One region of the Streptomyces sp. NPDC093261 genome, then DNA from elsewhere that is predicted to be linked to it. Evidence: riboswitches for the same ligand, from Rfam matches in the RefSeq annotation. Region 1 holds a riboswitch; the other holds the start of a gene.
What was found. Region 1 has a riboswitch for cyclic di-AMP ahead of ACIP94_RS17380 (transglycosylase family protein). Riboswitches for the same ligand answer to the same signal wherever they lie in the genome.
Positions count from the first base shown of each region.

Region 1 (20,586 bases):
GACCGAGCGCCTCACCACGGCCATGGGCCTGCAGCTCGGGCAGAACGAGTCGCGACGCCGCTACGACCGGCTGGCCGCGCACCACCCGCACCACTTCAGCGCGCAGGGCCGGCTGCTCCAGAAGCTCTGCCCCAAGTGGGGCGGGAACTGGGAGGCGGCCCACACCTTCGCCCGGGAGTGCCTGCTGGCCGCACCGGAAGGCGCCGTGAACGGCGGGCTGGTGGCCGAGGTGCACATGGAGCACTGGCTCGCTCTGCGGGGCGGTGAGCGCGAGGAGTATCTGCGCCAGGCCCCGGTGCGGGCAGAACTCGTCGAGGCGGCCGAACGGTCCGCGCTCCATCCCGGTTTCCGCCGCGACTACGGCTGGATCGCCGTCCAGGGCTACTTCGCCGCGGTGTTCTCGCTCATGGGGGACCTGGCACGGGCCGCCGTCTGCTTCCGCGCGCTCGGCAATCTCGCCTCCGAGTACCCGTGGGCCGATCTGGGCGGCGACGCCACCGCGGCCTATGTCAAACACCGCGACGCCGCCCTCGCCCGAGGCTGAGCCGCCATGACGACGAACACGCCGAACAGAGGCCGACGATGAACCCCCAGGCAGCCATCCACCCCACCGAGGTCGACGGCATACCCACCCTCTTCGCGTACGGCACCGGACCCGTGCGCGCCGGACTCGTCTTCCGCGTCGGGGTCGCCGACGAGACGCTCGGCCGGGCCGGGGTCACCCACCTCGTCGAGCACCTCGCCCTGCACCGCCAGGGCCTGGCCGACTACCACTTCAACGGCGCCACCAAGGCCGCCTTCACCCATTTCCACGTGGAGGGCGCCGAGCACGAGGTCGTGGCCTACCTCCAGGGCGTCTGCGCCTCCCTGGCCGACCTGCCCATGGAGCGTCTGGAGACCGAGAAGGAGATCCTGCGCACCGAGGAGTCCCGGCGCGACGTCGGGCAGCTCCCGCTGTGGCGCTACGGGGCCCAGGGGCACGGCCTGGTCAGCTATCCGGAGTGGGGCGTCAGGGGCCTCGGCCCGGAGGACGTACGGGAGTGGGCGCGGACCTGGTTCACCCGGGGCAACGCCGCGCTCTGGGTGGCCGGTGAGCGGCTGCCGGCCGGACTCAGCCTCGGACTGCCCGCCGGTGGGCGGCGCCCCATGCCCGCCGTCACCTCCGCGCTGCCCGCCACCCCCGCCTACTTCTCCGACGGCAAGGGCGGTGTCCTGCTGGACGCCGTCGTCAAGGACACCACCGCCGCACGGCTGTACGCGGGCGTGCTGGAGCGCGAACTCTCCCGCGCGCTGCGCCAGGAGGGCGGCTACTCCTACACGGCCGCCACCGACTACGCCTCGCGCCGCGACGGCTTCGCCCTGGTGACCGCCTTCGCGGACGCCCTGCCCGCCAAACAGGACGCGGTGCTCGGCGGGTTCGTCGACGTCCTCGCCGCGCTCCAGGTGGGCCGGATCGGCCAGGCCGACCTGGAGGCGGTGCGCACCCGGGTCGACGGGGGGCTCACCGCACCCGACGCGGCCGTGCGACGGCTGCCCGGCGCGGCAGAGGACCTGCTGGCCGGGCGGCCGGTGCGCAGCATCGACGAACTCCGGTCGGAGCTGTGGGCGGTGACGCCGGGGCATCTGCACACGGTGGCCCTGGAGGCGGCCGGGACGGCCTTGCTCCAGGTGCCGGCGGGGCACAGCGCGGACTGGGCCGGGTACAAGGAGGCCCCCACCAGCTCGCCGTACGCGGTGACCGGCCGCCGGTTCGCCTCGGTGCGCGGTGACGGGACCGCGCTGGTGGTCGGGGACGACGGGATCAGCCTGACGGCCCGGGCGAAGGACGGGGCGGAGGAGGCGGTGACCGTGCACTACCGGGCCTGCGCCGCGATGCTGAGCTGGCCCGACGGTGGCCGGCGGCTCGTCGGCACCGACGGACTGGTCATCGAGGTGGAGCCGGGGCTGTACGGGGTGGACGCGCACACCATGGCGGCCGTCGACGCCGCCGTACCGCCCCATGCGGTGGTGTGGCTGCCGGCCCGGCAGCAGCGGCCGGCCCCGCAGGCGGCCCGGGCGCCCGAGGCGGGTGCCGGGACGTCCGCCGGGTCCGCTCCCGCCCGGCGCACCGGGCGGCAGACGGCCGCGTTGGTCGTCTTCGGTCTCCTCGGCGGTTTCTTCGCCTTCCTCGCCCTTCTGTTCACGGTGTTCGGCGCCGGCGATCCGGAGACCACCACCGGCGAGTGGGCGGCCATCGCGGGCTTCCTGTGGGGCGTCGCCGCCCTGCCGGCCTGGCCCGCCGTGCGGATTCTGCGGCGCACCCGGCGGGTGTGAGGCGGCACGCGACCGGGGCCGGACAGCGCACAGGTCACGCACAGCTCTCTGAATCGTCAAAGGTTCATCAAGTTGGCCAGTGTGAACCGAGTTCACGGTCGGGTGGTGCCCTGAATCGGGTGTAGGTTTCAGCCATCCTCGGATGTCTGTGCGGACACCGTCACGGACGCTGCCGCGCCGACGCGCGCCACTGCCGGGGACCCAAGGGACTCTTTCCGGCGGACGCCGCGTGCGTGCCGCCTGTCGTGAAATGGGGTGGGGATGGCCGGCCACCGGCAGTCCAAGAAGTTCCGATACATCTCGTGGGCGGCGGCGGGGGCCGCCGTCGTCGCGGGCGCCGGGATCGCGGCGCAGACCTCCATGGCCGCGACGACCTGGCCCGCGCAGAAGACGTTCACCGGACACGCCTTCGACACCTGCACCGCGCCGTCGCTGTCCGCGATGAAGGGCTGGCACGACGGTTTCTACGGTGCCGCCGCCGTGTACGTCGGCGGCAAGAACCGCGGCTGCAACCAGCCGAACCTGACGGCGTCCTGGGTGAAGTCGGTCAGCTCCGTCGGCTGGAAGCTCATCCCGCTCTACGTCGGCGCCCAGCCGCCCTGCCAGACCAGCTCCAACCCCGAGAAACTCACCGCCTCCACCGCCGCCTCCCTCGGGACGAGCGACGCCTCGGACGCGGTGGCCAAGGCGTCGGCGCTCGGCATCAAGGCCGGCAGCCCGATCTACCTCGACATGGAGCCGTACGACACCACCAACACGTCGTGCAACGACGCCGTGCTGGCGTATGTGCGCGCCTTCGACAAGCAACTGCACGCCAAGACGTACCGTGCGGGCTTCTACGGCTTCACCAGCTCCAGCGCCAAGGCCATCGCCACCGCGAAGGACAAGACCGATCTGCCGGGCAACCTCTGGTACGCCCTGTGGGACAAGAAGTACACCACCACCACGGACTGGCCCTGGGGCTCCACCCAGTACACCAACCACAGCCGTGGCCACCAGTACATGGTCAACAGCAAGGAGACCCGCGGCGGTTACACGCTCACCGTGGACCGCGACGCCTGGGACGCACCGGTCGCCATCACCGGCTGAACCGCGGCCGGAGCGGGGCCCGGGCAGCCGGGCTCCCGGCAGAACGAGGGGTGCGCACCTGACGACGGTGCCCGAAGTCCCGGTGAATCGTTGGTCATACGGGTTGGCCGGAGCTGGGCCACTGCCTACCATCGATCACCGCAAGACCTTGTGCACCGTCGCACAATCTCCTCGGGAGGCCACCTTGCACCGCCGTCGCACCGCGATCGCCGTCAGCGCCGCCCTCGTCGCGGCCCCCGTCCTCACCGCATGCGGTGAAACCGAGCACCCGGGTGCCGCGGCCGTCGTCGGAGGCGACCGGATCACGGTCGCCCAGCTGGAGGGGCGGGTGAAGGAGGTGCGCACCGCGCAGCGCGCCGCCACCCCGGACGACACCCAGTACCAGCAGACGATCGCCCGGACCAGCAGCCTCGCCCGCGACACGCTGCACAGCCTGGTTCTCGACCGGGTCCTGGACCGCGCGGCCAGGGACGCGGGCGTGTCCGTCAGCCGCCGGGACGTCGATCAGATGCGCACGAGCCTGGAGCAGCAGGCGGGCGGCGCGCGGTCGCTGGAGTCGATCTGGCTGGACCAGTACGGGGTGGCGCCCCGGCGCCTCGACGACAACCTCCGCACCGAGGTCGAGGCCCGGAAGCTGGCCGCCGCGATCGGCGCCGACATGAACACGACGGACGGCAAGGCCACGTTCTGGAAGGCGATGGCCCAGGCGTCCAAGGAACTGAACATCGACGTCAATCCGCGCTACGGCACCTGGGATGTGCAGAAGAGCAGCCGGGTCGACGCGAAGACGCCCTGGGTCAAGGAGGCCACGGCGGCCGGGGCGCGGCAGACGGCGTAGCGGGGATGCCCGGCACCGGAGCCCGGCAGGGCCGCCCGCCCCTCTGTGGAAAACTTCCGGGGCCGTCGGCGGCGTGGGTTACGTTCGAAGGGTGAACGCAACCAGCTTCGAAGGCGCCCCCGACCAGGGCCGGGACGCGGAGGCATCCGCCGCCCCGGGCCGGGTCGTCCTGCTCACCACCAGCCACCGGGTCGCCCCCGGACTGCTGTCCTGGCCCGCGTGGCGGGCGCTGCGCGACGCCGACCGGGTCCTGTGCGCGGACGGCGCGCACCCGCAGCTGCCGTATCTGCGCGAGGCGGGCATAGCCGTCGAGCAGGGCGTTCCGAGCGCCCAGGAGCTGGTCGACGCCTGCGCCGGCGGCCGCACGGTGGTCGTCGTCGCGACCGGCGAGGGCGAGCCGCAGCTCACCGACGGCCTCGCCCGGCTGGCGGGCTCGGGGCGGGTGCGGATGCCGGAGCTCGAGCTGCTCCCCGCCTCCTACGACCTCCCGGGCTCCCGCCTGCTCGACCTCGTGCAGGTCATGGACCGCATCCGGGCCGAGTGCCCCTGGTCCTCGCGGCAGACCCACAAGGGCCTCGCCAAGTACGGCATCGAGGAGGCCTACGAGCTGGTCGAGGCGATCGAGGCGGGCGACCGGGAGGAGCTGCGCGAGGAGCTGGGCGACGTCCTGCTCCAGGTCGTCTTCCACGCCCGGATAGCCGAGGAGGACCCGGACGCCCCCTTCTCCATCGACGACGTGGCGGGCGGCATCGTCGCCAAGCTGATCCACCGCCATCCGCATGTCTTCGGCGACGAGACCGCGACGACGCCGGAGGAGGTCAAGGAGCACTGGCTGCGCACCAAGGCCATCGAGAAGCGGCGCACCTCGGTGACGGAGGGCGTCCCGCTGGGGCAGCCCGGCCTGGCCCTGGCGGCGAAGCTGTCCTCCCGGGTGCGCTCGGCGGGCCTTGTCGTGCCGCTCCCGCAGGGCGAGGGCATCGGCTACGAACTGCTGGCGCTCGCCGTGCACGCGGAGGCGGAAGGGGTGGACCCGGAGGCGGCCCTGCGCGCCGCCGCCCGCGCCTACCGCGACGCCGTACGGGCCGCCGAGGGGCTCGGGCCGGAGACCGCCGAGACGGAGCCGGAGGCCGGGGAGCCGGGCCCGGGGGCGGGGGGTCTCGGCTCGGAGGCGTAGGAGCCGCCGGAGACCTGGGGTCGAGGACCGGCCTGGCAGGGCGGGGCGGCCGTGGATACCGTCGGGGGGTGACCGACCAGCACCAGCCCGCCCGCCCCGCTTGCACCCTCGGGCCCGAACTCTTCACCTGGGAGTTCGCCGCCGACCCCTACCCCGCCTACGCCTGGCTCCGCGAGCACGCGCCCGTGCACCGGACGCGGCTGCCGAGCGGTGTGGAGGCCTGGCTGGTCACCCGTCACGCCGACGCCAAGCAGGCCCTCGCCGACCAGCGGCTCAGCAAGAACCCGGCGCACCACGACGAGCCCGCGCACGCCAAGGGGAAGACCGGCATCCCCGGCGAGCGCAAGGCCGAGCTGATGACGCACCTGCTCAACATCGACCCGCCGGACCACACCCGGCTGCGCCGGCTGGTCTCCAAGGCCTTCACACCCCGCCGCGTCGCCGAGTTCGCGCCCCGGGTGCAGGAGCTGGCCGATCAGCTCATCGACCGGTTCGCGGACCGCGGGTCCGCCGATCTCATCCACGAGTTCGCCTTCCCGCTGCCCATCTACGCGATCTGCGACATGCTCGGCGTCCCCCGTGAGGACCAGGACGACTTCCGGGACTGGGCGGGCATGATGATCCGGCACGGGGGAGGCCCCCGGGGCGGGGTCGCGCGGTCCGTGAAGAAGATGCGCGGCTACCTCGCCGACCTCATCCACCGCAAGCGCGCGGCCCTGCCCGAGATGCCCGGGGCGGGAGAGGACCTCATCTCGGGGCTCATCCGCGCCTCCGACCACGGTGAGCACCTCACCGAGAACGAGGCCGCCGCGATGGCCTTCATCCTGCTCTTCGCCGGGTTCGAGACCACCGTCAACCTCATCGGCAACGGGACGTACGCCCTCCTCACCCACCCCGGGCAGCGCTCCCGCCTCCAGACCTCGCTCGCCCGGGGCGAGAGGGATCTCCTGGAGACCGGCGTCGAGGAACTCCTGCGCTACGACGGCCCGGTCGAGCTGGCCACCTGGCGGTTCGCGACCCGGCCGCTCACCATCGGCGGGCAGGACATCGCCGCCGGCGATCCCGTCCTCGTGGTGCTCGCCGCCGCGGACCGGGATCCGGAGCGGTTCGCCGATCCCGATGTCCTCGACCTCTCCCGCCGTGACAATCAGCACCTCGGCTACGGACACGGCATCCACTACTGCCTCGGTGCCCCCCTCGCCCGCCTGGAGGGCCAGACCGCGCTCGCCACGCTCCTCACCCGTCTCCCGGACCTACGACTCGCGGTGGATTCAGCCGATTTGCGCTGGCGCGGTGGGCTCATTATGCGCGGATTGCGCACACTTCCCGTGGAGTTCACCCCGGTTCGGCGGGAAGATCACCGCGGTACCGGCGGTGCCGTTGTCTGAGGTGGCGAACACGCCGACGGTCACAGAAAGGTGACATTTTCTCAACTCCGTGATCTTCACGTGATCTGCGCTGCATTAACTTGTGACAAGTGATCGAGTGCGGATACCTTCACGCAGCAACGCGGCGGTACGCCACAGCCGCCGCGTTGGTCACTGCTGTCGTGTGAAAGGCAACCGCATGCTCTCCGGGAACGGTCGGCACCGACGCCCCCGCCAGGCTCCGGCTCTCCTCGTCGCCGCAGGGGTCACGGGCTCAGCGATCGCGATCCCACTCCTGGCCGCCACCGGTGCGAGCGCCGCCAGCGGTACGACCTGGGATCGGGTCGCGGAGTGCGAGAGCGGCGGTTCCTGGAGCGCCGACCACGGCAACGGCCACTACGGCGGGCTCCAGTTGACGCAGGAGGACTGGGACAAGTACGGCGGGCTCGACTACGCCCCGAGCCCCGACCAGGCGAGCCGCTCCCAGCAGATCGCCGTCGCCGAGAAGATCCTCGACCACCGGGGCGCCTCCGCCTGGGGGGAGTGCGGCGTGGTCTCCGGGCTGGGCGAGGACTCGGCCGCCGCGGACGTGGACACGGGCGTGGGCGGCCACTCCTCCGGTGGCGGCGCCGTCTTCTTCTCGGACTCCGGGGTCGGCTTCGGGCCGTCCGAATCATCCGACACACCCCAGTCCTCCCAGTCGTCCCAGTCGCCCGGTTCTGCGAGCTCCTCCGGGGCGTCGGACCCTGCCACGTCGTCGTCCTCGTCGTCGCCCTCCTCCTCCGCGTCGCCATCGTCGTCCTCGTCCTCCTCGTCGCCGTCGTCCTCCTCGTCGCCGTCCTCGCCTTCGCTCCCCTCGTCGTCCTCGCCGTCCTCCTCCTCGCCATCCACGCCGACAGGCAACGCGACCGGGGACGGCGACGATTCCGACGGACCCCAGAGCCTCCTCGGTGCGCTCTCGGCCACGACGAAGAGCGACGAGTTGGACAAGGTCGGGCAGAGTGGGGCGTCTTCCGACGCGAGTGCCGGCCGCCACCGCGGTGACAGCGCCGACGAGGCTGGCGCGTACGGCCCCGGCGGCGAGTCGGCCGGCCGGCACGCCTCGCGCGGCTCCGCCACGGGGCGCGAGACTGTCGACGACTCCTACACCGTGCGTCCCGGAGACAGCCTGGCGGGTATCGCCGACTCCCTTGATGTCCATGGCGGATGGGTCGCGCTGTACGACGCGAACAAGAAGACGGTCGGCGCCGATCCCAACCTCATCAGGCCCGGTCAGAGCCTTGCGGTCACCGCCGGGTCGTCCGGGGACGAGTCCTGAACTGCCGCCTGAACGCGGACACTTCACGCCCCGCTTCGCGCTGAATGTCCGGTTTGGCGAGAGTGAGATATGAGTCTCATAAGCCCTGATCGTCTTTGAAATTCGGCGTGACGACTGCTTACGGTCGTGACCGCTCGCCACAGCGGGCCCCGACGGTCGCAACGCCGAATCCTGCCAGCGGTCGTACGGGAACAGTCGACGCGTCAAGCGCCGTAGGCAGGAGCGGGGGACCCAAGGTAAGTGCCGGGCCCGGGAGTTGACCGGGGACGGCTAGGGGTGGAGCCGCGCGCCGGGGAGGCGCGCGGCCGGGCAACTCAACCGGCCCGAACCCGACAGCTCACCTCGCAGGCGTCGGTGAGGGGATCGAACCATGCTGTGTTCCGGTAAGGGCAAGCACCGCCGTCCGTCCAAGGCCGTTCGCGCCATCACGCTCGCCGGTGTCGCCGGCGCCGCCGTCGCCGCTCCGCTGATGGCGGCCGGCAACGCCTCCGCCGCCACCGCCACCCAGTGGGACGCCGTCGCCCAGTGCGAGTCCGGCGGCAACTGGTCCATCAACACGGGCAACGGCTTCTACGGCGGCCTTCAGTTCACCAACTCGACCTGGGCCGGGTACGGCGGCACCGCCTACGCCCCGCGCGCCGACCTGGCCTCCAAGGCCCAGCAGATCGCCGTCGCCGAGAAGGTCCTCGCGGGTCAGGGCAAGGGTGCCTGGCCGGTCTGCGGCACCGGTCTGACCAGCGCCCCCTACAACGGCGCCGGGGCCTCCGCGGGCAGCTCCACCGGTTCCGGCGACTCGGTGAAGAGCGCCACCACCCGCTCGACCGAGCAGCAGACGGCCAACCGTTCCGCGCAGCGCCCGGCCCCCCGGAAGACCGTCACCACCCCGACCGGCAAGAAGGTCGAGAAGGGCGACGGCGAGTACAAGGTGGTCAAGGGCGACACCCTCAGCACGATCGCCGAGAGGCACCATGTCCAGGGCGGCTGGAAGAAGCTGTTCCAGCTCAACAAGGACATCGTCGAGGACGCCAACCTCATCTACCCGGGCCAGCAGTTGCACCTGAAGTGACGGCCGTCCGGCGGCCGTCCCGCGGCGTCCGCCCGGTCGTGACCCCCGCCGTGGGGGTCATCTGAGGGCCGCCCCCGTCCCCACGGGATCCCCGCTCCGGTACGTGTTCCCCCGCGCGTACCGGAGCGGGGCTCTTTGCTTCCGCGTCCCCTTTGCCTCCGCGTCCCTCCTTCGTCACCCCCTCTTTGTTCCGTGATGGAACAATGGGTACCGTCACCCTGTCCACGGGACGGTCGGTCGGCCGGCCGCCGCCCCTGGGCGGTTAGGCTCTAGGCGCAAGGCACACCAGCCCCGCACCAACAGCGTCACATCCACGAAGGAGATGCTCGTGCCGTCCATCGACGTCGTCGTAGCCCGGGAAATCCTGGACTCCCGAGGCAACCCCACGGTCGAGGTCGAGGTCGGCCTCGACGACGGCAGCACGGGTCGTGCCGCCGTTCCGTCCGGCGCCTCCACCGGTGCCTTCGAGGCCATCGAGCTCCGTGACGGCGACCCCAACCGCTACCAGGGCAAGGGTGTCGAGAAGGCCGTCCTCGCGGTCATCGAGCAGATCGGCCCGGAGCTGGTCGGCTACGACGCCACCGAGCAGCGCCTGATCGACCAGGCGATGTTCGACCTGGACGCCACCGACAACAAGGGCTCCCTCGGCGCCAACGCCATCCTCGGCGTCTCCCTCGCCGTGGCCCACGCCGCCTCCGAGGCCAGCGACCTTCCGCTCTTCCGCTACCTGGGCGGCCCCAACGCGCACCTGCTGCCGGTGCCCATGATGAACATCCTGAACGGCGGCTCGCACGCCGACTCCAACGTGGACATCCAGGAGTTCATGATCGCCCCGATCGGCGCGGAGTCCTTCTCCGAGGCCCTGCGCTGGGGCACCGAGGTCTACCACACCCTCAAGAAGGTGCTGAAGGGCAAGGGCCTGTCCACCGGCCTCGGCGACGAGGGCGGCTTCGCCCCGAACCTCGGCTCCAACCGTGAGGCCCTCGACCTCATCCTCGAGGCCGTCAAGCAGGCCGGGTATGTCCCCGGCGAGCAGATCGCCCTCGCGCTCGACGTCGCCGCCTCCGAGTTCTACAAGGACGGCAAGTACCTCTTCGAGGGCAAGGAGCGCTCCGCCGCCGAGATGACGGAGTACTACGAGGAGCTGGTGGCGGCCTACCCGCTCGTCTCCATCGAGGACCCGCTGTTCGAGGACGACTGGGCCGGCTGGAAGGTCATCACCGACAAGCTCGGCGACAAGGTCCAGCTCGTCGGCGACGACCTGTTCGTCACCAACCCCGAGCGCCTCGCCCGTGGCATCGAGGAGGGCGCGGCCAACGCCCTGCTGGTCAAGGTGAACCAGATCGGCTCGCTGACCGAGACCCTGGACGCCGTCGAGCTGGCCCAGCGCAACGGCTTCAAGTGCATGATGTCCCACCGCTCCGGCGAGACCGAGGACGTCACCATCGCCGACCTGGCCGTCGCCACCAACTGCGGCCAGATCAAGACCGGTGCCCCGGCCCGCTCCGAGCGCGTCGCCAAGTACAACCAGCTGCTGCGCATCGAGGAGATCCTCGACGACGCCGCGGTGTACGCCGGCCGCAGCGCGTTCCCGCGCTTCAAGGGCTGAGCACGCACGGCAACGCCTTAGCCAGTCGTCCGTACGTCCCCGTACGCGGTCCCGTACCGTGTGCGGGGACGTACGCACGTGTGAAGGGGAGGCGGAGGACATGGCCGTGAAGGACCGTGACCGGTTCTCCACCGCGACCAGGCTGCGGCTGCTCGGCGAGCAGACGGCGGCCCGGGTCTACCGCTCCCAGACCAGACGGCAGGCCCGCCGTTCGCGGCTCACCGGCCGGGCCGCCCTGCTCGCCCTTGTGCTGTGCTCGCTGATCGTGGCGCTCGCCTACCCGATACGGCAGTACGTCTCCCAGCGTGCCGAGATCGCCGACCTGGAGCGGCAGCGGCAGGAGGCCCGCAACCGGGTCGAGCAACTGCGCGACCTCAAGGCGCGCTGGCAGGACGACGCGTACGCCGAGCAGCAGATCCGGCAGCGGCTGCACTACGTGATGCCGGGCGAGACCGGGTTCATCGTGGTCGACCCGGATCCGGCCAGGCAGTCCCGTGCCCACCGGACGGCCTTCGCGCGCCCCTGGTACGCGGGCGTCTGGGACGGGGTGGACAAGGCCGACGCGTCCGACGAGTGAGCCCGCCAGAGCCCGACAGAGACACACGAGAGACACAAGAGAGACTTCGTACCGCATGGAAACGCCCCCGCCGCCCACCCCGCGCACCGAGCCCACCGACGCGGATGCCGAGGCCATCCAGCAGCAGCTGGGCCGCGCACCGCGCGGGCTGCGCGCGATCGCGCACCGCTGCCCGTGCGGGCAGCCCGACGTCGTGGAGACGGCGCCGCGGCTTCCCGACGGCACCCCCTTCCCGACGACGTACTACCTGACGTGCCCGCGTGCCGCCTCCGCGATCGGCACGCTGGAGGCCAACGGCGTCATGAAGGAGATGACGGAGCGCCTGGCGACCGACCCGGAGCTGGCCGCCGCCTATCGCGCCGCGCACGAGGACTACATCGCCCGCCGCGACGCCATCGAGGTCCTGGAGGGCTTCCCGAGCGCGGGCGGCATGCCGGACCGGGTCAAGTGCCTGCATGTGCTGGTGGCCCACTCGCTGGCCGCCGGGCCGGGCGTCAACCCGCTCGGCGACGAGGCGATCGCGATGCTGCCGGAGTGGTGGCGCAAAGGGTCGTGTGTGACGGCCGCGGGGCCGCCGTCCTGCGACGAGTGGGAGGTGGAGACGACGGACACCGGCTGGTTCGCCGTCCAGCCCGTCCACACCCCCGTCTCCGGGAAGAACCGGCCCGCGCAGGAGCAGCCCCGGCGGGAACAGCCCGTGCGGGAACAGCCCGTGCAGGACCGGTCCGGGGAGAAGGAGCAGGGCCAGTGAGACGCGTCGCCGCCGTCGACTGCGGTACGAACTCCATCCGGCTCCTGGTGGCGGACGCCGACCCGGCCACCGGTGCACTCGTGGAGCTGGACCGTCGCATGACCATCGTCCGGCTCGGGCAGGGCGTGGACCGGACCGGGCGCCTGGCCCCGGAGGCACTCGAGCGCACGTTCGCCGCCTGCCGTGAGTACGCGGAGATCATCAAGGGTTACGGCGCCGAACGGCTGCGCTTTGTCGCCACGTCCGCCTCCCGGGACGCCGAGAACCGGGACGAGTTCGTCCGCGGGGTCCTGGACATCCTCGGCGTCGAGCCCGAGGTCATCTCCGGCGACCAGGAGGCGGAGTTCTCCTTCATGGGCGCGACCAGGGAGCTGGCGGGCCGGGAGGACCTGGCCAGGCCCTATCTGGTGGTGGACATCGGCGGCGGCTCCACGGAGTTCGTCGTCGGCGCCGACCGGGTGGAGGGCGCCCTGTCCGTCGACATCGGCTGCGTCCGTATGACGGAGCGTCACCTCGTACACCACGGTGTCGTCTCGGACCCGCCCACCGAGGAGCAGATCGCCGCCATACGGTCCGACATCGAGGCCGCGCTGGACCTGGTGGAGCGGACCGTGCCGCTGCGCGAGGCGCACACGCTGGTCGGCCTCGCGGGCTCGGTCACCACCGTCTCGGCGATCGCCCAGGACCTCCCCGAGTACGACTCGGCGAGGATCCACCACTCCCGCATCTCCCTGGACCGCGTCCGCGAGATCACCGAGTGGCTCCTCCGGTGCACGCACGCCGAGCGGGCGGCGATCCCCTCCATGCACCCGGGACGCGTGGACGTCATCGGCGCGGGCGCCCTCGTCCTGCTCGCGATCATGGAACGGATCGGCGCCACCGAGGTCGTGGTCAGCGAGCACGACATCCTCGACGGCATCGCGTGGTCGATCGCCTAGGGGGCCCATGGGGGCAGCCCGAGGGCGGCGCATGGCGTTGTCGCCCGGATTCTGACGGGCCGTCGGGAGAGGCGCGGCGGGATTTTTCCTACTCATCGGTAGCCTCTCCTGAGCAGGTTCGATAGCGTATGAGCGCGCCCGAGGGGGCCTGCGGGGTCCCCCGGGGGTGCGCCGCCGAGAAAGTTCGTGAAGTTCTTCACAAGGAAATCGCCCCCGCTGGGCGACGCCATGGGTCCATTGGGCCATTCGGGGGGCCGAACGGCCCTTGCAGGGCTCTCCGGCGAGCGTTACGGGCGTCTGTCACGTTTGTCCGGTCGAGGCTCGGTGAGAGGGTGGTGAAGGCCCGGAGGGGCAGCTCACACGGCCTTGACAACGATCCGCCCTGCCTGGCGGTTCCCGACGATGTCATGATCTCCGTCACGCGAGTCGCGGAGTGTAGCAGATGGCCTACCCAAGCTTGTGAAGGGGCGCACGAGCGACCCCCCAGGGGCGGGTGGATACTCGATGGCATGAGCACCACGGAGCGTCCCAGGATCCTCGTAGTAGGCGGTGGGTACGTAGGCCTGTACGCAGCTCGACGCATCCTGAAGAAGATGCGCTACGGCGAGGCGACCGTCACGGTCGTCGACCCGCGCTCGTACATGACCTACCAGCCCTTCCTCCCCGAAGCCGCCGCCGGCAGCATCTCCCCCCGGCATGTCGTCGTCCCGCTGCGACGCGTCCTGCCCAAGGCGGAGGTCCTCACCGGTCGGGTCACCACCATCGACCAGGACCGCAAGGTCGCCACCATCGCCCCGCTGGTCGGCGAGGCGTACGAGCTGCCCTTCGACTACCTGGTCATCGCGCTCGGCGCCGTCTCCCGCACCTTCCCGATCCCCGGCCTCGCCGAGCAGGGCATCGGCATGAAGGGCATCGAGGAGGCCATCGGCCTGCGCAACCACGTCCTCGAGCAGCTCGACAAGGCCGACTCCACGACCGACGAGCAAATCCGCCGCAAGGCGCTCACCTTCGTCTTCATCGGCGGTGGCTTCGCCGGCGCGGAGACCATCGGCGAGGTCGAGGACATGGCCCGGGACGCGGCCAAGTACTACAAGAACGTGTCCCGTGAGGACATGCGCTTCATCCTCGTCGACGCCGCCGACAAGATCCTCCCCGAGGTCGGTCCCAAGCTCGGCCAGTACGGCAAGGAGCACCTCGAGGGCCGCGGTGTCGAGGTCTACCTCTCCACCTCCATGGAGTCCTGCGTCGACGGCCACGTGGTGCTCAAGAACGGCCTCGAGGTCGACTCCAACACCATCGTGTGGACGGCCGGCGTCAAGCCGAACCCGGCGCTCGCCCGCTTCGGCCTCCCGCTCGGTCCGCGCGGTCACGTGGACACCGCCGCCACTCTCCAGGTCCAGGGCACCGACTACATCTGGGCCGCGGGTGACAACGCCCAGGTGCCCGACCTCGTCGGCCGCAAGGCGGGCAACGAGAACGCCTGGTGCCCGCCGAACGCACAGCACGCGCTGCGTCAGGCCAAGGTCCTCGGCGACAACGTGGTCTCCGGCATGCGGGGCTTCCCGCAGAAGGAGTACAGCCACGCCAACAAGGGCGCGGTCGCGGGCCTCGGTCTGCACAAGGGCGTCGCGATGATCGTCATGGGCAAGACGAAGATCAAGCTCAAGGGCCGTCTCGCCTGGTACATGCACCGTGGCTACCACGGTCTGGCGATGCCGACCTGGAACCGCAAGATCCGGATCTTCGCCGACTGGACGCTCGGCATGTTCCTCAGGCGCGAGGTCGTCTCGCTCGGCGCGATCGAGTCTCCGCGCGAGGAGTTCTACGAGGCCGCCAAGCCCGCGCCGGTCGCCGCGGCGAAGACCGAGGAGAGGGCCAAGGCCTCCTGACCCCGAGGTCACCGATCCAGCCGAAGGGCCTCCCGCCATCCGTGGTGCGGGAGGCCCTTCGGCGTTCGGCGTGCTTTCGGTGCCTGACCTCGCAAAGCGGCGCCCACCGGCCTCGTACACGGGCATTTTGCCCAGCCGTAACGCCATCGGGGGACTGCGGCCCGGCCCCGCAGGTGTTTACGTGGTGTTGGACATCCCGGAACCCTTCCCCGGCTGCCCCGTGCGGTTCTCCGTCCGGTGGGAGCGGGGGATACCCCCATCGGAGGTGTGCACCATGGCCGACGCCGCGCCGCGGCTGAAGAGCCTCGTCGAACAGTTGCTGGGAGTACCGCTCCCGGTGCGCATCCGTGCCTGGGACGGTTCGGAAGCCGGCCCCCCGGCCGCTCCCGCCCTCGTCGTACGCAACCGCCGTGCCCTGCGCCGCCTGCTGTGGAAGCCGGGGGAGTTGGGGCTCGCCCGTGCCTGGGTCGCCGGGGACCTCACCATCGACGGCGATCTCTACACCGCCCTGGACCTGATGGCCGGCCTCGTCTGGGAGCGCGGTGACGACGCCCGCACCCTCCTCCAGGCGGCCCGCGACCCCGCCGTGCGCGCCGCCGTCCGCGGTCTCGCCCGGCTGGCCGGGCCCTTCCCGCCGCCCCCACCGCCCCGTGAGGAGATCCGCAGAGCCCGCGGCCACCTCCACACGCGGCGCAGTGACAAACGCGCCATCAGCCACCACTACGACGTCGGGAACGACTTCTACGAGATCGTCCTCGGCCCGTCCATGGTCTACTCCTGCGCCTACTGGGAGGCGTCCGAGGCCACCCTGGAGGACGCTCAGCGCGACAAGCTCGAACTCGTCTGCCGCAAGCTCGGCCTGAAGCCCGGTCAGCGTCTCCTGGACGTCGGCTGCGGCTGGGGCTCGATGGCGATCCACGCCGCCCGCGAGCACGGGGTGAGCGTCGTCGGCGTCACCCTCTCCCAGGAGCAGGCCACCTACGCCCGCAAGCGGATCGCCGAGGAGGGCCTCGCCGACCGCGTCGAGATCCGGGTGCAGGACTACCGGGACGTCGTCGACGGCCCCTATGACGCGATCTCCTCCATCGGCATGGCCGAGCACGTCGGCGCCGCACGGTATCTGGAGTACGCCCGCGATCTGTACGGCCTGCTGAAGCCCGGCGGACGGCTGCTCAACCACCAGATCGCGCGGCGCCCCCAGCAGGACGAGTCCGCGTACTCCGTCGACGCGTTCATCGACGCCTATGTCTTCCCGGACGGCGAACTCGCCCCCGTCGGCACCACGGTGACCCAGTTGGAGCGCGCCGGATTCGAGGTCCGCGACACGGAGTCGCTCCGCGAGCACTACGCCCTCACCCTGCGCGCCTGGGTCGCCAACCTGGAGGCGCAGTGGGGCCGTGCGCAGTCCCTCGCCGGCCCCGGCCGCGCCCGTGTGTGGCGGCTGTACATGGCCGCCTCCGCCCTCGCCTTCGAACGCAACCGCATCGGCGTCAACCAGGTCCTCGCCGTGCGGACGCCGGAAGCGGGAGCGTCCGGGCTGCCGCTGCGCACCCGCACCTGGCACGTCTGACCCCGGTACGGACAAGCCCGTGCGAAGCGGGTGACGCTACGACGAAGGGGCCCCGTTCCACCCGGAACGGGGCCCCTTCGTGGGGGTTGCCGCTACTCCGACTTGATGGCCGCCAGCATGTTCAGACGTGCCGCCCGCCGGGCCGGCCACAGGGCGGCCAGGACGCCGACCACCCCCGCCAGGAGGAGGAAGACGGCCATCCGGCCCCAGGGCAGGACCAGCTCGTACGTCGACATCTTGGTACCGAGCAGTTCACCGGCCGCCCAGCCGAAGAACACGCCGAGGCCGATGCCGAGCACTCCGCCGAACAGCGAGATGACCAGGGACTCCAGCCGGACCATCCGCTTGATGCCCTTGCGGTCCAGGCCGATCGCCCGCAGCATCCCGATCTCCTGCGAGCGCTCGAAGACCGACATGGCCAGGGTGTTGATGACCCCGAGGACGGCGACGATCACCGCCATGGCCAGCAGTCCGTAGAGCATGTTCAGCATCAGCGTGAAGATCTGCGCGATGCTGTTGGAGATGTCCTTCTTGTCCTGGATGAGGATGGCCGGGTTGTCGCCGAGCGCCTTCTGCAACGCACTCTTGGCCGACGCGGTGGCGCCGTCCGACATCTTCACCATGATCTGCATGTCGGCGGGATCGCTCAGGTGCGGGGAGAGTGTCGCGTTGTCCAGCATGATGCCGCGCATCATCTCGGTGCTCTGGTAGACACCGGCGACCGTCAGCTGCTGCTTGCGCCCGTCCTCGTAGGCGATCGTGAACCGCGAACCCGCCGTCCAGTGGTGGGACTTGGCGGTCTCGTCGTCCACGGCGACCTGGCCGCCGCCGACCTTGAACGTGCCGGCGTCGACCGTCAGGTCCGTCAGCCTGCCGATGGCGGCGCCGTTGACGCCGGTCACGTACTCGGTGTCGCCCTCGATGCGGGCGGGAGCGTTGCGCAGCGGGCTGATCGCGGTGACGCCGTCCGTCGTCCGGAGCGTCTTCTCGATGTCGGGCGACAGCTCGTGGCGGTTCGCCATGGACACCACGTAGTCCGCCTTGATGGCGGAGGACGCCATCTTGTCGATCGCGGTCTGCAGGCTGCCCGCCATCACCGTCAGACCGGTGATCAGGGTCAGGCCGATCATCAGGGCCGAGGCGGTGGCCGCGGTGCGGCGCGGGTTGCGCACCGAGTTCTGCCGGGCCAGTTTCCCGGCGATCCCGAAGACGCGCATCGCCGGCGCGGCGGCCGCGATCAGCGGGCGGGACAGCAGAGGGGTGAGCACGAAGACACCGATGATGAGGAGGACCGCGCCGAGGCCCATCGGGGCCTGGCCGTCCGAGGTGTTCAGCGTGGTGGCGTACAGCACGGTGGCGATGCCGGCCGTGGCGAGCAGGGCGCCGATCGTGTTCCGTACGACCAGGGACTTGGTGGTTGCCTTCGCGTGGACGCTGCTCATCGCGGCGACCGGCGGGATCTTCGCCGCGCGCCGGCCCGGCAGCCAGGCGGCCAGCATCGTGATCAGGATGCCTACGGCGAGGGCGGCCACGACCGTGCCCGGGGTGATGACGAGGGGCCCGTCCGGAACCGTCCCGCCCAGGGAGCCCACCAGCGAGCGCAGCCCGGCGCCGATGCCGATGCCGGCCACCAGACCGGTGACGGCCGCGACCGCGCCGACCACGAACGCCTCGATGAGCACGGACCGTGTGACCTGCCGGCGGGAGGCGCCGACCGCGCGCAGCAGCGCCAGCTCCTTGGTGCGCTGGGCGACCAGCATGGTGAAGGTGTTGGCGATGATGAACGTGCCGACGAACAGCGCGATCCCCGCGAACACCAGCAGGGCGGTGCGCATGCTGCTCGTGGCGTCGGCGATCTGCTTGGCCTGGTCGTCGGCGAGCTGCTTGCCGGTGATGGTGGAGGCGGTGTCCTTCGGCAGGATCCCGTCGAGGGCGTTGCGCAGCGCGATCTGGCTGGTGCCCGAGGCCGCCTGCACATCGATCTCGTCGTAGGAGCCGTTCTCGTGGAACAGGCGCTGCGCGGTGGCGGTGTCGAAGAGGACGAGGCTGCCGCCGGCCGCCACATTGCCGTCGTCGGTGGTGAAGATGCCGGTGATCCTCGGGGTCAGCACCGGGCCGTCGATCGACAGCCGCGCCGTGTCGCCCACCTTGTATCCGGCGCGTTCGGCGGTCTTGGAGTCGATGAGGATCTGGTCCTCGCCCTTCGGGGCGTGCCCGCCGACGAGCGGGTACCGGGGGTCCTCGGTCTTCCAGTAGTTCCCGCCCTGGGACTGGAAGCCGTCGCCGAGCAGCTTGCCGTGCTTGTCGGCGATGGCGGTGAAGCCGCTGACGACGCCGATGGCCGACCTGGCGCCCTGGACCTTCGCGGCCTTGTCGAGGAGGGCCTGGGTGAGCCGGGGCTCCTTGCCGATCCTGTCGCCGGTGTCCTGGCGGCCCTCGGGCCGGATGGCCACGTCGACCTGGTCGAAGCCCTTGGCCGAACTCTTCTGATAGGCCTTTGAGATGGTGTTGGTGAAGACCAGGGTGCCCGACACGAAGGCGACGCCGAGCATCACGGCGAGGACGGTCATGAGCAGCCTGGCCTTGTGGGCGAGCACATTGCGCAGGGCGGTACGGAACATTTCTCTTCCTGGGCTGGGGGCGGGGACGGGTTGACGGGCCGATCAGGCCGACGGGGACCCTGGGACGGGGACCCCGGGGTGGGGACTCAGGGACCTCAGCTCGTGCGGCCCTTGGCGTCGAACCGCTTCATGCGGTCCAGCACCGCGTCGGCGCTCGGCTCGTGGAGCTCGTCCACGATCCGGCCGTCCGCCAGGAAGATCACCCGGTCCGCGTAGGCCGCCGCGACCGGGTCGTGCGTGACCATCACCACCGTCTGCCCCAGCTCCCGCACGGAGTTGCGCAGGAAGCCCAGCACCTCCGCGCCCGACCGCGAGTCCAGGTTTCCGGTGGGCTCGTCGCCGAAGATGATGTCCGGCTTGGAAGCGAGCGCCCGCGCCACCGCGACACGCTGCTGCTGACCGCCGGACAGCTGTGCGGGACGGTGGCTCAGCCGTCCCGAGAGCCCGACCATCTGGATCACGGTGTCCAGCCACGCCTTGTCCGGCTTGCGGCCCGCGATGTCCATCGGGAGGGTGATGTTCTCCAGCGCGGTCAGGGTGGGCAGCAGGTTGAACGCCTGGAAGATGAAGCCGATCTTGTCCCGGCGCAGCCTGGTGAGCTGCTTGTCCTTCAGCGAGCCCAGTTCGACGTCGCCGATGCGGACGGAGCCGGACGAGAAGGTGTCGAGACCGGCGACGCAGTGCATGAGCGTCGACTTGCCGGAGCCGGAGGGTCCCATGATGGCGGTGAACTGGGCCTGCTGGAAGTCGACGGTCACCCGGTCCAGGGCCACCACCTGTGTTTCGCCCTGTCCGTAGACCTTCGACAGATCCGTGGCGCGGGCGGCCACCGTGGTGGTTCGGTCGGCGAGGGGGGTGCTGGTCACGGGCGGGTGCTCCTGTCGGGACGACGACGGTCAAGGGGACGTGTTCCATCGTGGCGCCGCTTCGGTCCCGTGGAGTCAGCCGCTGTTCCCGTTCCCGGGGCAGCCTTCAGTCGGACGGTGCCCGTCGGTGTCCTACCTGGGGATGACAGGCGCCCCTGAGAGCGCGCCGGGGACCGCCCGGAGCGGAAAGCGGTTGGTCAGCCGATACGGGCTGGTCGTGGTGCCCTCCTTCAGGGCGGTGAAATCCCGTCATTCCGCATACGCGGCCCATGGTTGCCCGAAAGGCTATTGGCAAGTGCGGATGGCCCCTACCGGCGGCTGATGCACCCTCAGACCTCAATAAAATAAGACAACATCGCACCGTGCGCCCGCAGTTCGAGGGATGCCTCCCGATAGGCTCAGGACGCTCCATGCGGAGCCCATGGCCTGCCCGGATGGTGGAATGCAGACACGGCGAGCTTAAACCTCGCTGCCCCTCGCGGGCGTACCGGTTCAAGTCCGGTTCCGGGCACCTCCATACCTGCCGCGGCAGGCCGCGGGCCACTGTCGAAGTGACGCGACGGTGGCCCGCTGGTTGTGTTTCCGCCCGACCGCGTACGT
Region 1 covers NZ_JBIVNO010000007.1:78,928-99,513, reverse strand. Annotated here, with positions in the region: gene ACIP94_RS17415 (hypothetical protein) at 1-544, shown strand, start outside; gene ACIP94_RS17410 (insulinase family protein) at 583-2,313, shown strand; gene ACIP94_RS17405 (glycoside hydrolase domain-containing protein) at 2,575-3,402, shown strand; gene ACIP94_RS17400 (SurA N-terminal domain-containing protein) at 3,587-4,240, shown strand; gene ACIP94_RS17395 (nucleoside triphosphate pyrophosphohydrolase) at 4,332-5,414, shown strand; gene ACIP94_RS17390 (cytochrome P450) at 5,483-6,802, shown strand; gene ACIP94_RS17385 (transglycosylase family protein) at 6,981-8,099, shown strand; cyclic di-AMP (ydaO/yuaA leader) riboswitch at 8,298-8,465, shown strand; gene ACIP94_RS17380 (transglycosylase family protein) at 8,470-9,165, shown strand; gene eno (phosphopyruvate hydratase) at 9,488-10,774, shown strand; gene ACIP94_RS17370 (septum formation initiator family protein) at 10,875-11,351, shown strand; gene ACIP94_RS17365 (DUF501 domain-containing protein) at 11,407-12,102, shown strand; gene ACIP94_RS17360 (exopolyphosphatase) at 12,099-13,040, shown strand; gene ACIP94_RS17355 (NAD(P)/FAD-dependent oxidoreductase) at 13,550-14,929, shown strand; gene ACIP94_RS17350 (class I SAM-dependent methyltransferase) at 15,204-16,499, shown strand; gene ACIP94_RS17345 (ABC transporter permease) at 16,592-19,120, opposite strand; gene ACIP94_RS17340 (ABC transporter ATP-binding protein) at 19,216-19,986, opposite strand; tRNA gene ACIP94_RS17335 (tRNA-Leu) at 20,415-20,497, shown strand.

Region 2 (9,667 bases), on a different contig from region 1:
GGCACCGGACCCTGGATCCTTACTCGAAGCTGCTGGACGAGCGGATCGTGTTCCTGGGGACACCGATCGACGACACCTCGGCGAACGACGTGATGGCGCAGTTCATGCATCTCGAGTACCTGGACCCCGACCGTGACATCTCGCTCTACATCAACTCTCCCGGCGGCTCGTTCAGCGCGATGACCGCCGTCTACGACACGATGCAGTACGTCGGCTGCGACGTGGAGACGATCTGCCTCGGCCAGGCGGCGTCCGCCGCGGCCGTGCTGCTGGCCGGAGGGACGCCGGGCAAACGGTTCGCCCTGCCCGGCGCACGGGTGCTGCTCCAGCAGCCGTCCCTGCCCGAACCCATCGAGGGACAGACCGGCGATCTGGTGATCCAGGCCGAGGAGTTGATGCGCGTACGCGGGCGACTGGAGGAGATGCTCGTACGCCATACCGGGCAGAGTCCGCAGCGGATCGCCGCCGACATCGAGCGGGACACGATGCTCGACGCTCCGGCCGCGGTGGAGTACGGACTGATCGACCGCATCATCCCGAGCCGCAAGGCGTCGCGCCCCGCGTCCGACGCGAGGTGAGCCGCCGATGCTGCCGCCCGAACTGCCCCCGCTGCCCGCACTGACCCGGGCCGAGGCGGAGGTGATCGACCGTTACCTCGACGTAGTCGACCTGCTCGGACGCATCAACCCGGCGCACTCCGGGGACACCTACCGCGGACTGCGCGCCGCCCAGGCCCTGGCGAGCAAGGCGGCGACCCTGCGCGACGCCCTGACGGTCATGCACCAGCGCGGGGAGCACGAACTGCATGGCCCCACACTGGCCCGGGCCCTGCGCGTCCTCGACGGCGAGCGGCGCGCGGCCCGGGTCGCCGTGCCGCCCGGACCGGAGTGACGCATGGCGCGCGGGGATCGGTCGGGTCCTGACTGACGGCCGGTGATCTGTGGTACGCGGTGTGCAGTTGACCACGGTCCGGTCGGCGTTCGCGCACGGCCCGCGCCGTCGGCCCTGCGTCCGGCCCCGGGATCAAACGGACCAAATGGCGTACCCCTGCCCGGCGTAGAGGGTGCTCCGTCCGGGAGCGGGGAGAACGTGGGCCAAGTGCGGGGCATCCAGGGCGCCATGACATGCTCCGCCGCAGGTCCGGGCCTCGTCGATCCCCTCAACGGCCCTCACACACAAGGGTGTCCGGCCGAACGGGTGAGTGGTGAGTAATGCCACAAACCCTCGATTCCATTGTGATTTTCCGACATCCCTGGGCGAAGATCCCTTGCTGACGACAAGCCCCCGCCACCGCGGCGGGGCGGTCCGGGCGGACGCCGAATCCTGCCGCCGCCCGGATGATCCGGTCGACAGAAGTGGATCGGCAGGAGTGGAGGACCCAGCAAGGCGGGCCTCCCGGAGAGATCCGGGTGGTCCTTGGGGTGAAGCCGCGCGAGCGGCCGGGCTACTTCGCCAGCCCGAATCCGACAGGTCATCCTTCACAGGCGGCTGACGAAGGGTTGCGCATGACTGCGCTCAATCGTGTCCCGTCGCTGCTGACCCGGGCCGGCACCGCCTCGGCCCTCACCCTCGCCGCCGTCGGCGGCAGCATCGCGGTTCCCGGCGTCGCAAGCGACGCGGCGGCCGCGACGCCGGCGACAAAGGCGCTCCAGATCGCGGCGTCCAAGAAGGGGTCTCCCTACAAGTGGGGGGCCGCCGGGCCGCGCCGCTTCGACTGCTCCGGACTCACCCTCTACGCCTACAAGAAGGCGGGCAAGTCCCTACCCCGCACGGCAGCGGGGCAGTACAACAAGACGCACCACATCTCCGCCTCCCACCGCAAGGCCGGCGACCTGGTGTTCTTCCACTCCGGCCGGAACGTCTACCACGTGGGCATCTACGCCGGGAAGGGAAAGATCTGGCACTCCCCGAAGACCGGGTCCGTCGTACGGCTCGAGAAGATCTGGACCAGGAGCGTCTGGTACGGCCGGGTCAGCTGATCCGGCGGGCGGGGTGACGGCACGGGCCGCCGTCACCCCGCGCGTACGCCGTGTCCCCGTGGGTGGCGGGTGCGTCCCCGCGGGGACGGGCGAGGACGCGGCCCCGGGGCGTGAAGAGGGTCGCAGCGGTTACTCGTTCACCATGGCCGACCGACCACCTCTTGAGGCACGGCACGAGACACCGCTGGAGCGCGCCGACCGCAACTTCGCCGAGCTGCTGCAGGAACTGCGTGTCACGCAGACCGGCGTGCAGATTCTCTTCGCGTTCCTGCTGACCCTCGCGTTCACCCAGCGCTTCCCGTCCCTCGACACGGCCCAGCGCGTCACCTATGTCACGACGCTGCTGCTGGCGATGGTGGCCGCGGCCCTGTTCACGGCCCCGGCCGCGCTGCACCGAATGCTCTTCCAGCAGAACGTCAAGCCCGCCATCGTGCGGATCTCCTCCCGGCTCGCGGCGGCCGGGTTGGTGGTGCTGGCGCTCGCCTTCACCGGCTCGGTGCTGCTGGTGGTGGAAGTGTCGCTCGGCCGCGCGGCGGGCATCGCCGCCGGCGCGGGCACGCTGCTGGTGTGCGCGGCCCTGTGGCACGTCCTGCCGCTGCTGGTGCGGCGCGCGGTCGTCAGGAGACGAGAGGCTCGAGGAGAAGCACCGGACCGAGACCCGTCAGAGCGCCCCCGGTGACCGCCTCCAGGGCTCGCGCGGTGCGCGGCCGGCGCAGTCGGCGGCCGAGCCACTTTGGCGCAGCGGCCGCCCTTCGGGCGCGTCCGACGCCACGGGGCGTTCATCGGGGTCAGGGGCCCGCCCGGCGGATTCCGTGGCGGTGGCGAAGGCCTGGGACCGGCCCAGTCCCCGGAGCGGCCGTGCGCCCAGGTACAAGCACATAGCCACCGCTGAGCAGCTGAAGCGTGGGGAACAGCCCGATCACGGCCACCAGCACCGTGGCGACTTTGCCGTCGTCCGTGTCCCTGGAACCCGTGCTGTCGGAGGAGCTGGTCCTGGTCACGAGCCCGGGCCACGCGTTGAGCGCGGAGGCGTCGCGACTGCCACCCGCCGAGCTTGCGGGGCAGCCGCTGATCAGCACGGCGCCGCGGCACCCGGCGCGGCGGGAGGTGGAGGCCGCCCTCGCCGCCCTCGCCGCCGTCGCCGCCGTCGGCGCCACTCCGCCGGTCCTGGTCGAGACGCCGGGATACGCCGTGGTGTGCGCGCTGGCCAGTGCCGGTCTCTGGGTGGCGGTGGTGCCGGAGATGGTGGCCAGGACCACGGCGACCCCGCTGGGGGTACGCCCGCTTCGGCCGGGCACCCCGCGCCGGACGATCTCGGTCGTGCACCGCACCGACGAGCCGGCGCCCGCGGCCGACGCCTTCCGCGCTCTGCTGCGCGGCGCCTTCGGGCGAGCGGCGCGGAACCTCCGAGAGGCCGCGACTCCGCGCACGCCGGCATCGCACCCGGGACGCGCCCCGTCCCCCCGGGGCGCGGCGCGGAGCGGCCCAGCCCTGCGTGCCCATGCGCAGGCACCGATTCAGGGCTCCGGCTGTCCCGCCCCCGAGACCGACCGCACGGGAACGGTCCACGGCAGTTCGATGGCCACGGTCTTGCCGCCCTCCCGGGTGGGCCGCACGGTGAGCGTCCCGCCGTGCTCGGCGGTCAGCCAGCGGACGATCACCATGCCACGGCCGTTGTCCTGCTGGACGGCGGCCGGCAGCCGCTTGGGGAAGCGCGGGTGGCTGTCCGTGACGCCGATGCGCAGTAACTCCTCCCGCGCGAGCGCGATGTCGACCGTGAAGGTCGGTGACTGCCCGAACGTGTGCTGCACGGCATTGGTCGCCAGTTCGGACACGATCAGGCGCACGGAGTCGGCGACTTCGGCATCGCTCGGCAGACCCCATTCCGTGAGAATGTCCGAGACATATGTTCGGGCGGCGGAGACCGAGGCGGGATCGCTCGGCAGAGTGACGGATGCTTCCTGATGGTCTGCCATGGCGACGTCGTCCCTTTCCCTGGGGACCGGGGTCCGACACGGAGCGGTCTGGTTCGAGAACGGTCCCGGACTTGGTGCTGCGCGCCAGACTGCCATCACCAGGCCTGTCGCGCGTGCCATCCCTCGAGATATGCATATATCTGTCGCCCGAAGCGGTGAACTCTCCGACGACCGACCGTATTCGGGCGGCCCTCGGGGTCATCCTTTACCGTCGCCTACCGTCGCCGTGAAAACCGCGCGCCGTGCGGAGGGAGTCGGCCATGCAGTACGGACCAGCGGTGCGCCGCCGCAAACTCGGCGCCGAATTGCGCGGCCTGCGTGCCCGCTCGGGTCTCACGAGCGGCCAGGCGGCCGCGCGCGTCGGCTGGCACCAGTCGAAGGTGAGCCGGATCGAGACGGGCTCCAGCGGGGTCAAGCCGGGGGACGTACGGCTGCTGCTGGACGCGTACGGCGTCGAGGACCCCGAACTGCGGGAACTGCTGCTGGTGCTGGCGGGCTCGGAGGACGGCGACGGCCGGCAGAACTGGTGGCACGCCTATCGAGGGGTGCTGCCGCCGGCCTACCGCGACTTCATCAGCCTGGAGTCGCAGGCGAGCGGGATGCGCACACTGGAGACCTCGGTGGTGCCGGGGCTGCTCCAGACTCCGGAGTACGCCCGGGCGGTCACCCGGGCCGCCGTGGGCACCCTGGAGGACGCCAAACTGGACGCCCTGGTGGAGGTGCGGCTGGCCCGTCAGGAGGTGCTGCGCGCGGATCCGCCGCTGCGGCTGAGCGCCGTTCTGGACGAGGCCGTGCTGCGCCGGGAGGTCGGTGGCCCCCAGACCATGACACGGCAGCTCAGGCGGCTGCTGGACGCGGCCCGGCTGCCCCATGTGCGGCTCCAGGTGCTGCCGTTCGCCGCCGGGGCGCACATCGGCATCACTGGGCCTTTCGTTATCTTCTCCTTTCCGAGCAGATCCGATCTGGATGTCGTCGTTCTCGACCACTTGACGAGTAGCCTCTACCTCGAACGGAAAGAAGACCTCCAGGCCTACTGTGAGGCCTTCGACTCCCTTCGGATCCACGCCCTTTCGCCCGAGGACTCGTTGGATTACATCGCCGCGTTGGCCGGTGATGCGTAAGGAGGCACCATGTCAGCACCGCCTCGGCACATCTCTGTCAGTACCTTCCTGCACGGCGCACAGTGGCGGCGCAGCAGCCGCAGCACGGGAATGAACAACTGCGTCGAGACCGCCCGCCCGGGCACCGGCCCCTGGCGGGGACTGGTGGCCGTGCGCGACTCCAAGAACGTGTGCGGCCCGGCCCTGCTCTTCACCCCCGACGCCTGGAAGGAGTTCCTGATGGGGCTGACCTGATCATGTCCGTTCGACCCGGGCTTTTTTTAAGCCAATTCCGGGTCGATTTCCCCCTCACATCCGACGGAGTACTCCGCTCACGGTTCCGTACCCGTCCCCTGCGTACGACGAGCGACGCACACGGCCGTCCCGCCGACTCACGGTCGCGTCTCGCCGATCACGCGCACAGCGTGCTCGATCTGCCCGTCGGTGAGATCCGCACGGGCGGTCAGCCGCAGCCGTGAGATGCCGTCGGGCACCGACGGCGGACGGAAGCAGCCGACGGCGACTCCCGCCGCCCGGCAGTCCGCCGCCCACCGCACCGCCAGTTCGGCGGAGGGGGCCCGCACGGAGATCACGGCGGCGTCCGGGCGCACCGCCTCATGGCCCTCGGCCGTGAGACGGGCGTGCAGGGCCGTCGCCACCGCGCGGGCCCGCGCGGCACGCTCCGGCTCGCGGCGCAGCAGTCGCAGCGCCGCGAGCGCCGCGCCCGCCGCCGCCGGGGCGAGCCCGGTGTCGAAGATGAACGTCCGCGCCGTGTTGACGAGATGGTCGATCACCGGTGCCGGGCCGAGCACCGCGCCGCCCTGGCTGCCGAGCGACTTCGACAGCGTCACCGTCGTCACCACGTCCGGCGCGCCCGCGAGGCCGGCCGCGTGCGGAGCGCCACGGCCGCCGGCGCCGAGCAGGCCGAGCCCGTGCGCGTCGTCGACGATCAGCCCGGCATCGCACTCCCGTGCCGCTTCCGCCAGGCCGGCCAGCGGGGCCGCGTCGCCGTCCACCGAGAACACCGTGTCGGAGACCACGACGGCGGGGCCGCGGTGGGTGCCGAGCGCCTTGCGGACCGCCCGGGGGTCGGCGTGCGCCACGACCTCGGTGGTGCCGCGGGCCAGCCGGCAGCCGTCGATGAGCGAGGCGTGGTTGCCCGCGTCCGAGACGATGAGGGAGCCGTGCGGCGCGAGCGCGGTGACCGCCGCGAGATTGGCCGCGTACCCGGAGGAGAAGACGAGCGCCGCCTCGAAGCCGCAGAAGTCGGCGAGTTCGCGCTCCAGCTCGCCGTGGAGTTGCGTCGTTCCGGTGACGAGCCGGGAACCGGTCGAGCCGCCACCCCACAGCCGGGCCGCCTGCGCGGCGCCCTCGGTGATCTCCGGATGGCGGGACAGACCCAGATAGTCGTTGCCGGCCAGGTCGAGGAGCGGGGAGCCGGCCGACCGGGGACGCAGAGTTCGGACGAGTCCGGCCCGGCGGCGCGCCCGTGCCTGTTCGTCGATCCAGCCGAACGCCATGGTTCCTCCGGGCTTTTGTAGGCAGCGCACAGACACTAGCGGGACGACCAGCCGCCCAGGGTGTGGCAATACCCACACGTCGATCGCTGTCTGTTGTGCGGTCTCTCCTTGGCCCGGGGCGGTCCCGTAGGACAGGATCGGCTCTCATGGACCTGCTGAACACGCTGGTGGACAAGGGGATGCGGCGCGAGGTGCCGACCCGCGAGGAGGCCTTGGCCGTCCTCGCCACTTCCGACGACGACGTGCTCGATGTGGTGGCGGCGGCCGGCAAGGTGCGCCGCCACTGGTTCGGCCGACGGGTGAAACTCAACTATCTCGTCAATCTGAAGTCCGGCCTGTGCCCTGAGGACTGTTCCTACTGCTCCCAGCGGCTCGGCTCGAAGGCCGGCATCCTCAAGTACACCTGGCTCAAGGCCGACGAGGCCTCACAGGCCGCGGCGGCCGGAGTGGCGGGCGGCGCCAAGCGGGTCTGCCTGGTGGCGAGCGGCCGCGGGCCCACCGACCGGGACGTGGACCGGGTCTCCGACACCATCAGGACCATCAAGGAGCAGAACGAGGGCGTCGAGGTGTGCGCCTGCCTCGGTCTGCTCTCCGACGGCCAGGCGGAGCGCCTGCGCGCGGCGGGCGCCGACGCCTACAACCACAACCTCAACACCTCCGAGGCGACCTACGGGGACATCACCACCACCCACACCTACGCCGACCGGGTGGACACGGTGCAGAAGGCGCACGCCGCCGGTCTGTCGGCCTGCTCCGGGCTGATCGCGGGCATGGGCGAGAGCGACGCGGACCTGGTGGACGTCGTCTTCTCGCTGCGGGAGCTCGACCCCGACTCCGTTCCGGTGAACTTCCTGATCCCGTTCGAGGGCACTCCGCTCGCCAAGGAGTGGAACCTGACGCCGCAGCGGTGTCTGCGGATCCTCGCCATGGTCCGGTTCGTCTGCCCGGACGTGGAGGTGCGGATCGCGGGCGGGCGCGAGGTCCACCTCCGTTCGATGCAGCCGCTGGCCCTGCATCTGGCCAACTCCATCTTCCTCGGGGACTACCTGACCAGCGAGGGCCAGGCCGGCAGGGCCGACCTGGAGATGATCGCCGACGCCGGGTTCGAGGTGGAGGGCACGGACCAGGTGACGCTGCCCGAGCACCGCGTGGCGGGCGGCTGCGGCTCGCACGGGGACGCCGGGTGCGCGTCCCACGCAGGTGGTGGGTGCGGGTCCCACGAAGGCGCCGGGTGCGGGTCCCGCGAGGAGAGCGGTGTCTGTGGCTCCGCTTCCGCGCCGCACGTCGGCGAGGCCCGTACGGACCTGGTCGCCGTGCGCCGCCGGGGCGCCGGAACGGATCTGGCGCCCAATGCCTGAGTTGTCCGTGGACGAGCTGCTGGTGCTCGACCGGCAGCACGTCTGGCATCCGTACGGCCCCATGCCGGGCCGTCAGGAGCCGCTCGTCGTGGAGTCGGCGAGCGGGGTGCGGCTGCGGCTGGCCGACGGCTCCGGCGAACTGGTCGACGGCATGTCGTCCTGGTGGGCGGCGATCCACGGCTACCACCACCCGGTGCTCGACGAGGCCGCGCGCGACCAGCTCGGGCGCATGAGCCATGTGATGTTCGGCGGGCTCACCCACGAGCCCGCCGTCCGGCTGGCGAAGCTCCTTGTCGACATGTCGCCGGACGGTCTGGAACATGTGTTCCTCGCCGACTCGGGCTCGGTCTCGGTCGAGGTCGCGGTCAAGATGTGCCTTCAGTACTGGCGTTCGCTCGGCCGTCCTGCCAAGCAGCGGCTGCTGACCTGGCGCGGCGGCTATCACGGCGACACCTGGCACCCGATGTCCGTGTGCGACCCCGAGGGCGGCATGCACGAGCTGTGGCGGGGCGTTCTGCCCCGGCAGGTCTTCGCCGAGGCGCCGCCGGCCGCCTACGAGGAGGCGTACGCCGACCTGTTGCGCGAGACGATCGCGCGCCACGCGGACGAACTGGCCGCGGTGATCGTCGAGCCGGTGGTGCAGGGAGCGGGCGGAATGCGGTTCCACTCCCCCGCGTATCTGCGGGTGCTGCGCGAGGCCTGCGACGCGCATGACGTCCTGCTCGTGTTCGACGAGATCGCCACCGGCTTCGGCCGCACCGGCGCGCTGTTCGCCGCCGACCACGCGGCGGTGACCCCCGATGTGATGTGCGTCGGCAAGGCGCTGACCGGCGGTTATCTGACCATGGCGGCGACGCTGTGCACCCCGCGGGTGGCCGAGGGGATCTCCCGGGGGGAGGTGCCCGTGCTCGCGCACGGCCCCACCTTCATGGGCAACCCGCTGGCGGCGGCCGTCGCCTGCGCCTCGCTCGGCCTGCTGCTCGGTCAGGACTGGCAGACCGAGGTCAAACGGATCGAGACGGGCCTGAAGGAGGGGCTCGCTCCCGCGCGGGACCTGCCCGGAGTGCGCGAGGTGCGGGTGCTCGGCGCCATCGGCGTCGTCCAGCTCGACCACGAGGTGGACATGGCGGCGGCGACCCGGGCCGCGGTACGCGAGGGTGTGTGGCTACGGCCGTTCCGCGACCTCGTCTACACGATGCCGCCGTATGTGACGGGCGACGCGGATGTGGCACTGATCGCGCGCGCGGTGTGCGCGGCGGCACAGGAGGGCTGACATGTCGGTACTGGTGGTCACGGGGACCGGCACGGAGGTCGGCAAGACGATGGCCACCGCCGCCGTCGCGGCGGTGGCGGTCGCGGCGGGCCGGTCGGTGGCCGTGCTCAAGCCCGCGCAGACCGGTGTGGGACCGGACGAGCGCGGGGACGCCGACGAGGCGGCCCGGCTCTCGGGCGCCTGGACGGTGCGCGAACTCGCCCGCTACCCCGACCCGCTGGCGCCCGCGACGGCGGCCCGGCGGGCCGGCCTGCCGCCGGTACGGCCGGGTGAGGTGGCGGAGGCGGCCGCCAAACTGGCCGTCGAGCACGACCTCGTGCTCGTCGAGGGGGCGGGCGGGCTGCTCGTACGGTTCGACGACGAGGACGGCACTCTGGCGGACGCGGCCCTGCTGCTGGCGGCACCGGTGCTGGTGGTCGCGACGGCCGGCCTCGGCACCCTCAACGCCACCGAGCTGACGG
Region 2 covers NZ_JBIVNO010000014.1:108,199-117,865, reverse strand. Annotated here, with positions in the region: gene ACIP94_RS26590 (ATP-dependent Clp protease proteolytic subunit) at 1-578, shown strand, start outside; gene ACIP94_RS26585 (hypothetical protein) at 586-891, shown strand; cyclic di-AMP (ydaO/yuaA leader) riboswitch at 1,305-1,502, shown strand; gene ACIP94_RS26580 (C40 family peptidase) at 1,506-1,979, shown strand; gene ACIP94_RS26575 (DUF6328 family protein) at 2,122-2,658, shown strand; partial or broken gene ACIP94_RS26570 (LysR family transcriptional regulator substrate-binding protein) at 2,928-3,377, shown strand; gene ACIP94_RS26565 (ATP-binding protein) at 3,497-3,955, opposite strand; gene ACIP94_RS26560 (helix-turn-helix domain-containing protein) at 4,216-5,076, shown strand; gene ACIP94_RS26555 (DUF397 domain-containing protein) at 5,086-5,310, shown strand; gene ACIP94_RS26550 (8-amino-7-oxononanoate synthase) at 5,448-6,575, opposite strand; gene bioB (biotin synthase BioB) at 6,722-7,933, shown strand; gene ACIP94_RS26540 (adenosylmethionine--8-amino-7-oxononanoate transaminase) at 7,926-9,206, shown strand; gene bioD (dethiobiotin synthase) at 9,208-9,667, shown strand, end outside.
Region 2: another riboswitch for cyclic di-AMP. It lies ahead of ACIP94_RS26580 (C40 family peptidase); the one in region 1 lies ahead of ACIP94_RS17380 (transglycosylase family protein).